2 regions of the Paenibacillus sp. FSL R10-2778 genome follow, and region 1 is predicted to be linked to the other one. Evidence: predicted binding sites of a transcription regulator. Region 1 holds the regulator's gene; the other holds the start of a gene.
What was found. Region 1 encodes Rex, which represses fermentation and respiration genes when NADH is low (regulators of the CRP and FNR family bind a similar motif). Its sites were predicted from a motif close to TTGTGAAATATTTCACAA; they were not measured.

Region 1 (5,011 bases):
CGCTTCAATAAACCTTCGAAGGCTTCTTGCGCTTTACGCCGGATAGCTTCCTCATCCAGGGTTAAGCATTGTCCATGCTTGATGACCTGTTTACCATTCACCCACACATGCTCAACATCCTTAGCGCTAGCAGAGTAAACCGCATGAGACAACAGATCTGTGTGTGGCAGCAAATGCGGCTGATCGATATCAATAGCAATGAAATCTGCTTTCATCCCTACAGCAAGTCTGCCTACATTATTTAAAAAGATGGACTGCGCGCCATATTCTGTAGCCATACGCAGAGCCTCTGGAGCTGGAACAGCCGTTGGATCACCGCTGACACCCTTATGAATGAGAGCTGCAAGCCGCATCTCTTCAAACATATCCAAGTTATTGTTGCTTGCCGCGCCATCCGTGCCAAGAGACACCTTCACACCAGCTTTTAGAAGATCAGTAACCCGAGCCACTCCGCTAGCCAACTTCAAATTACTGCCCGGATTATGAGATACACCCACATTATGGCGAGCCAAGATCTCAATCTCTTCATCATTTAAATGAACACCATGTGCAACTATCGAGGGACGTGTGAACATGCCAAGCTTCTCTAAGTGAGCTACAGGACGCAACCCGTAATCCGCCACATTTTGTTCCACTTCACGTTTCGTTTCGGACATATGCGTATGCATCGGTAAATCCAGATCATGCGCTGCCTGCACGAACTTAACCAGGAAGTCCGGAGGGCAAGTATAAGGGGCGTGCGGCGAGATCATAGTAGTAATTCTGCCTTCAGCCTTTCCATGCCAGTTACGGGCAAAAGAAATCGCTTCCGCAAGCTTGTGATTCTGTACATCCTCTGGACATAACCCGATCACACCACGCATCAATACGGAACGGATACCTGATAACTCAGCTACCTCGGCTACTCGGTCCATATGATCATACATATCGAGGAAGGTCGTAGTTCCACCCTTCAGCATTTCCAATACAGATAAGGAGGTTCCCCAGTATACATCATCACCGGTGAACTTTTCCTCCATTGGCCACATCTTCTCCTGAAGCCACACTTGTAGCGCTAAATCATCTCCATATCCACGCAGCAAAGACATCGCCGCATGACCATGTGTGTTTACAAGTCCAGGCATGAACAGCAGACGGCTGCCATCAACCACTTGCACTCCAGCTTCCATCTGAGGCTCTTCTTTTCCTATGTAAGTGATTAAATCATCTTCAATAGTCATATATCCACTCAGAACCGGCTCATCCGTTCCCGGAGTCAGAAAATACCCGCCCTTAATTATCGTTTTATTGTTGTTCATGTTCGCTTTCTTCCTTTCCATCCCGCAAGTAATAAGCAAGACTTTGCAGATCAGTTGTAAAATCAGCTGCATGCACCCGGATATTCGGTGGTGTCTTCAGAATCACAGGGGCAAAGTTCAAAATCGCTTCAATCCCAGAAGAAATGAGAATATCTGCTACATTTTGAGCTTCTGAATCAGGTACGGTAATAATGGCAATGCGAATACCTTGCTCACGAATCGTGCTGCCTAGTTCATCCATCGGTTGCACAGTAAGGGAGTTGATCTTACGTCCAACCTTAGGAGCGTACGAATCAAATATAGCCGTGATTTTCATAGTATCTTTAAGATATGCATTGTAATTAGACAAGGCATGTCCGAGATTACCTGCTCCAACTAAAGCTACATTAAGCTGTTGATCCAGCTTCAGGATATGACGGATTTTCTCAATAAGATACGTTACATCATAGCCGATACCTTTTCTGCCGAAGTCACCAAAATATGCTAAATCCTTACGAATCTGTGCGGGATTAAGATCAAGCTTTTGTCCAAGTTCCTGAGAGGAAACTGTTAATATTTCGCGATTCTGGAGATCATTCAAAAAACGCAAGTACACAGGCAGTCTGCGAACAACGGCTTCTGATATTTTATCCGATTTCATATTTTTCCTCCTAAAAATAGTAATGTTCTTGTGAAAATCCATATTCAAACGTCTACCTCTCCTTATTAAGGACGGTACTGTAACACACCGCCCTTAAGGATAAGGAGGAGCTAAACTGAAGACGAGCGTTTTAAGAAGCGCCGCCATCCTCTAGCCATTCCGCTATGCGAGGGACCATTTGATCAGTAAGCATATGCTCCATTTTGGGACCAGGCAATGAATAAAGGAAATACTTCCCGTAATGAGATTCAATAACCCTTGTATCATAAACAATAACTATTCCGCGATCCTGCGCCGTGCGAACCAGTCTTCCGAATCCCTGCTTAAAACGAATAACCGCTTGAGGAACAGATAATTTCATGAACGGATTCTTCTTCTGGGCCTGTAATAACTCCGACTTCGCTTCCGCCAACGGGTGATTCGGCGGTTGAAACGGAAGTCTCACGATGGCCAGGCAAGTCAGTGCTTCACCTGGAATATCTACACCTTCCCAGAAGCTGCTCGTCCCCAGCAATACGGATGCTGCACTGTCCTGAAAGCGGCGGATCAGCTTGCTCCGGCTGCCACCTTCCACGCCTTGACCAAGCACCGTAATCTCTTGTGAGGCTAAAGCCTCTTTAAGCGGATCATATACCTGACGCAGCATTTTATAAGAAGTAAACAGAACCAGCATCCGCCCACGTGTTGTTTTAGCAGCTTCCGATAATGACTGTACGAGTGTATCGACAAATCGAGCATCGCCCACACTGCCCTTCACACTAGGAAAATCACGCGGTATAACTAACAGTGCCTGCTCGCGATACTTAAAGGGAGAAGGAAGAAGTGAGGTCATTAGACGTCCTTCTTCCGCAGCTTCGTTAAGTCCGAGATTATCAATCATAAATTGAAAAGATTTATCTACAGACAGCGTCGCCGAGGTAAGCACGATGCTTTTTTTCTTATCGAAGAACAACTCTTTAAGCTGGCTGCTAACATCCACAGGGACAGCATACATCTGCAGTGATTTGCTGCGGTAATTCCCATTTGCCTCCAGCCAATATACTACATTATCGTCATTCAGCCCCATAAAGAATCTTACTTGCTCACGGATGGAAGCCAAATCCTTAAATAAACCGCTAATATCAGTAACAAGACTGTCTGCTGAGGATTGGCTTTCCTGGTCGCGCATCTCGTTAAGCATTTTATCACCCTTACGGATGATGTCGCTTAACGTCAGATTCATAGTGTTCTCTAGTGCAACCAATTCATCCCAATCCTTCGGCTTACGGGCGGGAATCAAACGCATAACCAGTTGTCCCGCTTCCCCTGCCCCTGCATCACTGCGTTCCGGCAAAAGGCTGAACAGCTTGTCGCTGAGTGCATCCCAGGTTTCTTTGACGGTAAGCAGATCCGGGTAGATCCGATCGATGACTCCGCTCCATTCTGAAGCCTCTTCACTGCCTGACGACTGTAATATCTGGCGCAGAGCAGGAAGCTGTCCGTTTCGGCTATCTTTATACAGCCGCGATAATGTGTGTGCCACAGTGAAATGCTTCATATGCATGCCAAGATGTTTACCAGCCACATCTTCTAAATGATGTGCTTCATCAATGACAAGATGCTCGTAAGCCGGAAGCAGCTGGTGCCCAGCCTTAACATCTGCGAATAGCTTGGAGTGGTTCGTAATAACCACGTCAGCAATCCCAGCTTCATGCTTGGCCCTATGATAATAACATTTGCGGAACCAAGGACAAGAACGGCCCAGACAGGAATCGGTATCGCTTGCCACCGTCTCCCAGAAATCACCGCCCCGGCCGCTTAAATTCAGCTCTTCATCATCCCCTGATTCACTTTGAGTGAGCCATACAATCATCTGAGCGGCAGTAAGCGCATCTTCCCTTGGGCTTATAAAGTCCTTTTTATTAATTTTATGCTCAAACTTACGCAGACACAAATAATGCCCTCTTCCCTTAAAAATAGCAGCTTTAAACGGAAAAGGAACTACCTGCGTTAACAAAGGGATATCCCGCTCGCGCAATTGGTCCTGCAGATTAATGGTATGAGTGCTGACCATGACTTTTTCATTGGTGCGAACGCTTTGATAAATGGCAGGCAACAAATAACCGAGCGATTTACCGGTTCCTGTGCCCGCTTCGATCAGTAGGTGTTTGTCTTCGGCAAGTGCCGTCATCACCTCATTGATCATAATATCCTGAGCTTCCCGGCTTTCATACTGCGGTAATGTGTCTTTAAGTCGTTTGGTTACTTCGTCCATATAATCAGTAAAAGATAAATTCGCTAGCGGATTCTCAGCATGCTCATCTCTAGGTGGCGCTAACTCCGTCCAATCTCCTACTGCAAGCGCTAATTGACGATAGAAAGTCAGATCACCTTCGGGCTGTAGCGTCTCCGCTTCCCGCTCTCGCAGCAGACCATCAAAGTACCAGCCCAGATCACTATCCTCTTCGGTAAACAGCTCACAGAGTCTCTGGATCGTAAGCAGCGGCAGCTCGTAGAGCTCCTCAAGACATTTCAACAGCACTAAAGCAGTCGCAAGTGCATCACTATCTGCCTGATGCGGATGATCATGTGTCACTCCAAAATGAGCACTGACAGAGCTTAGTTGATAAGATGTGAGCGAAGGAAAGCAAATTTTCAGAAAATCAATCGTATCCAAAATCCGCCCTTGAAATGGCAAATAACCACAACGATCTAAAGCATTTTGTAAAAAATGGAAGTCGAAAGCGACATTATGCCCTACAAGCACAACATCATCCAAGAGCGGAACAAGCTCCATCATCATCTCATCCAGCTCAGGCGCATCCTTAACATCATCATCGGTAATCCCCGTCAGACCTGTTATAAAAGGAGGAATCGGCGTTCCGGGCTTGACATAGGAACCATATACCCGGGAGATGGACCGGTCTTCTTCTATAATTGCAAGGCCAACCTGGATAATTTCACCCACGGATTGGGTTCCTGTTGTTTCAAAATCAAGCACGGCAAATTTCATTATAATTCTATTCCCTTTCAATTGAGACTCTTAATCAGCATAACAGAAGTTGCGAAAAAAGGCGATGCACACCACTGGTTC
Region 2 (5,011 bases), 2.3 Mb from region 1:
TTGGCAGCTGTCGTTTTAATTCATCTAGTCCTTTAAGTAACATCTCTTCGTTACGACGTAGTCCGGCATATCGAACCATTACCTTCTGTAGCTTCAAACGACGTTCCACAATAGCTTGAGTTGGCGAATCTACACGTCCCTCGTTACTCTTAACCGATAAAACATCACGGTCCAGCGGGGAAAGCTCATGAATCCGATCAATAATACGCTGTCCGAATACAATGGCCTCAGATAATGAATTACTAGCTAAACGGTTAGCGCCATGCAGGCCTGTGGAGGAAACCTCTCCGCAAGCAAACAGACGTGGGATGGTGCTCTCTCCATTCAGATCGGTCTTAATCCCCCCCATCATATAATGCGCAGCGGGAGCCACTGGAATCCAATCACTTGTAATATCCAGTCCATAGCCCATACATGTCTCATATATTGTGGGAAACCGATGCTTCACCATCTCTGGAGATTCATGTGTAATATCCAAATAAACGAACGTTGATTTAGTATGTTCCATTTCACTTACAATAGCTCGTGCTACAATATCCCGCGGAGCTAGCTCAAGCAGGTCATGATAACGTTCCATGAACCGTTCTCCATTAATATTGCGCAAGACTGCTCCTTCCCCACGCACAGCTTCGGAGATTAAAAATCTAGGAGCTCCCGGGTAACTAAGTGCTGTAGGATGAAATTGAATAAATTCCATATCTCGTATATGAGCCCCAGCGCGATAGGCGATCGCTACACCATCTCCTGTAGCTACTTCTGGGTTGGTAGTGTATCGATATAATTGTCCTGCTCCACCAGAGCACAAAATGGTCGCATCCCCTTGCAGGAACAACCTTCCACCACCGGGCCGTTGCAATAATGCGCCTACACATTCTCCACCTTCAGTGATGAGATCGATAACATAATGATCATCCCAGACCTCAATATTCTCATGTTCGGCTACCTGTTCCGCCAATGCACGAACAATCTCATAACCTGTAGCATCCCCATTAGCATGCAAAATACGGCGGTGGCTGTGTGCACCTTCCTGAGTCAAAGCCAGTACCCCATCTTCCTTATCAAACAGAGTTCCTAAGCGAATTAACTCATGAACGCCTTCCGGCCCTTCATTAACAAGTGCATCGACAGCTGTTGAGGAGCAAAGACCTGCTCCGGCCATTAAGGTATCCTGCCGGTGGTAAGCAGGGGAATCATCCTCAGCTATAACAGCTGCGATCCCCCCCTGTGCATAGCGAGTATTACTTTCCATTACTGATTTCTTTGTGATCATTATGACACGCCGATCTTCACTGGCTTTAATAGCTGTGAATAACCCGGCAATCCCTGAACCAATAACAATACAATCTGTCTTTACCGTAGGAATATCCCGAAGATCAAAATCAACCAAATATTGTGGAATCATGACCGCTTTTCACCTGTTTCAACGAAAGAGTAGCGCATGCTACCGGACTTGTAGCATGCGCTCTAGGGATGTTCTGGCTTTGTCGGCGACAGCAGGCGGTACATAGATTTGTGGCTTCATCGTCTCCAGGCATTTCACCAGTTTTTTTAGATTATTAACTTTCATATTAGGACAAACAAGAAATTTGGTAGCAAAATGGAATTCTTTATCTGGACTATCCTTACGAAGCTGATATCCGGTACCATCTTCCGTTCCAACGATAAATTGCTTACGATCCGATTTCCGGCAATACTCCAGAATTGATGTAGTGCTGCCTACATAGTCACCCATGGCGACTACTTCAGGACGACACTCTGGATGAACTACAAATTCCGCATCTGGATATTTTGCTCTCATTTCTACTACATCTTTGACGGTCAACATGTCGTGAGTGTTGCAATAGCCTTCCCAAATAATCAGCTTCTTGCCCGTCTGATCTTGTACATATTGACCAAGATTCTTATCTGGGACCCAAATAATCTCTTCGGCGTCAAGGGATTCGATTACTTTCACAGCATTAGCAGAGGTACAACAAATATCGGTTTCTGCTTTAATCTCGGCGGACGAGTTGATATAAGTGACTACTTTAGCATTTGGATGTTGAGCTTTTAGCTTACGCAAACCGTCTACATTGACCATATCTGCCATTGGACAGCCTGCACGTTCATCAGGAATAAGGACGGTTTTGTTCGGGGCTAGAATTTTTGCACTTTCCCCCATGAAATGAACACCGCAGAATACAATAACTTCTGCATCTGTCTCTGCAGCCTTCTGAGCGAGTAAAAAAGAGTCGCCCCGGAAATCGGCAACCTCCTGAATTTCATCACGTTGATAATAATGAGCTAAAATGATTGCGTTTCGTTCCTTTTTAAGCTGTTCAAGACGTATACGAAGTTCTCGATTCTGTTCCTGCTTGCGCTCAAGCGCCAGAGCTTCCACCGATTGTTCTCCCCCTTAAATCCTCGCGGCTTTTCGCCGACATGATGTTATCAAATGGCATGCGCCATCATGGTGAAAAAATGAACATGCTGATATAAATAGTAAGTAATATTAATCACTAATGTACACAACGTTCCAGCCTCTGTCAATGTAACTGGACAGGCTTTAAGGCATAGAATCCCTTAAAAATTAAAATAAAAAATCCGGAGAACAGTTACGTTCTCCGGATAAATTTACATCATATGAATGGTGGACCCAATTAGGTAAGGCTAGTGCCCCCACCTTTGTTGTCATCACCGGAACCGTCATTACCCTCAGAATCAGGGTTATTCGGGATATCCTTCGACAGGTCAGGAAGTGTGGACTGTTCATCCTCAGGCTTGCCTTGAATGCGAACTCGCACATCACCGATATTGTCGATGACAGGCTCGCCAACTTCATGGGCAACACCTTCGCCACCCTCTGGTTTACCATCCTCGGAAAGGAATCCTTGTTCAATCAGTTGTGTGATCTGATCAAGCTCAAGTGTTTCTTTCTCAAGTAATGTATTGGCAATCAAGTGCATTTCTTTGGAGTGTTTGATCAACAGATCTTTACAACGTTCGTAACTCGAAGTAATAAAGTTCTGCATTTCCTGATCAATCTCATAAGCAATGGAGTCACTGTAATTCTGTTCATGCCCAATATCACGACCCAAGAATACTTGACCTTGAGAAGATCCGAACTGCATAGGTCCAAGCTTATCGCTCATACCGTACTCCATAATCATGGCACGCACGATGCGCGTAGCCTGTTGGAAGTCACTGTATGCACCCGTACCGATCTCACCAATAAACAATTCTTCAGCAACACGTCCACCAAGTAATCCAGTAACCTTATCCAAAAGCTCCTGCTTGGTAACGATCATCCGATCTTCCTTCGGAAGCATAATAACATATCCGCCTGCACGTCCGCGTGGGATAATAGTAACTTTATGCACCATATCGGCGTGCTCAAGGAAGTAACCTGCAATAGTATGGCCTGCTTCATGATAAGCTACAATACGTTTCTCGCGGTCACTGATCACACGGCTGCGTTTCTCAGTACCTACGATAACACGGTCAATAGCTTCATCCACTTCAATCATGGAAATATCTTTACGGTTACGACGTGCAGCTAGCAAAGCTGCCTCATTCAGCAGATTCTCCAGATCAGCACCTGTGAATCCGGTTGTGCGTTTAGCAACAACATCCAGTCTTACATCTTTCGTAAGCGGTTTGTTACGAGCGTGAACCTTAAGTACAGCTTCACGGCCTTTCACATCAGGACGGTCAACCGTAATTTGACGGTCAAAACGTCCTGGACGAAGCAATGCCGGATCAAGTATATCAGCGCGGTTAGTCGCCGCTACAATAATAATGCCTTCGTTACCACCGAATCCATCCATCTCAACCAGCAATTGGTTAAGCGTCTGTTCACGCTCGTCATGTCCGCCACCAAGACCGGCGCCACGCTGACGACCCACAGCATCAATTTCATCAATGAAGATAATACATGGAGCATTCTTCTTAGCATTCTCGAACAAATCACGTACCCGAGAAGCACCGACACCCACGAACATTTCCACAAAGTCAGAACCGGAAATACTAAAGAAAGGAACGCCAGCTTCCCCTGCTACCGCACGGGCAAGCAATGTTTTACCTGTTCCCGGAGGACCTACAAGCAATACGCCCTTAGGAATACGTGCGCCAACAGCTGCAAATTTGCGTGGATCTTTTAGGAACTCAACGACTTCGACAAGCTCTTGCTTCTCTTCGTCCGCCCCTGCTACATCCTCAAAGCTGATTTTCTTCTTCTCTTCATTATATAACCGAGCCTTGCTCTTGCCGAAATTCATGACTTTACCGCCGCCACCTTGCGCCTGGTTAAACAGGAAGAAGAACAAGATGAACATAATTACCAGTGGGATAATTGAAGAAAGGAATGTCAGCCAAATGCTGGTACCTTCCATTTTCTTCTGAGTTAATTCAATCCCATTAACATCACTGGCTTGAATCAGTTCATTGATAGCGGCATCTGTAGGAGGAATATATGTGGAGAAGCTTTTCGATTTAGTATCGGCAGGCAGCTCTCTATACTCGCCTGTGACCAGAAAGGCATTACCCTCAAACTGAACCGTCAAATCCTTCACATTGTTGTTCTTGATCTCCTGCCGTAACTCGTCGTATCTAGGGAAATCGGCGGCTTCATTTCCATTGCTCACAAACTGGACAATACCCACCACGACTAAAAATAAAATCAAATAAAAACCAGAATTCCGGATGAACCGATTCATCCCCTACCTCCTCTCACAACACTCAAGTTATTGTACCATAGCCTCTTGGGACACCTCAAATAAAGGAAGTTGTGGGTATCCGATCCGTATGATCGAGGCAGTCCTTAGTTCAATTGGAATAAATCTCAGGTTTCAGTACTCCAACATATGGGAGGTTCCGATACCGCTCGGCATAATCCAATCCGTAACCTACTACAAATTCGTCAGGTAACACGAAGCCTGTGTAGCTGGCTTCAAGATTAACAGTGCGGCCTGATGGTTTATCAAACAAGGTAACCACAGAGATAGTAGCAGCATTCCGGTTGCGGAGCAACTCA

Region 2: the regulator Rex is predicted to act here: its motif matches at 2,451-2,468, upstream of nadA (quinolinate synthase NadA).

Annotation. Positions count from the first base shown of each region.
Region 1 covers NZ_CP151956.1:4,722,892-4,727,902, forward strand. Annotated here, with positions in the region: gene NST40_RS21315 (amidohydrolase) at 1-1,298, opposite strand, end outside; gene NST40_RS21320 (redox-sensing transcriptional repressor Rex) at 1,285-1,938, opposite strand; gene dinG (ATP-dependent DNA helicase DinG) at 2,069-4,930, opposite strand.
Region 2 covers NZ_CP151956.1:72,249-77,259, reverse strand. Annotated here, with positions in the region: gene nadB (L-aspartate oxidase) at 1-1,402, opposite strand, end outside; gene nadA (quinolinate synthase NadA) at 1,442-2,380, opposite strand; gene ftsH (ATP-dependent zinc metalloprotease FtsH) at 2,640-4,694, opposite strand; gene hpt (hypoxanthine phosphoribosyltransferase) at 4,804-5,011, opposite strand, start outside.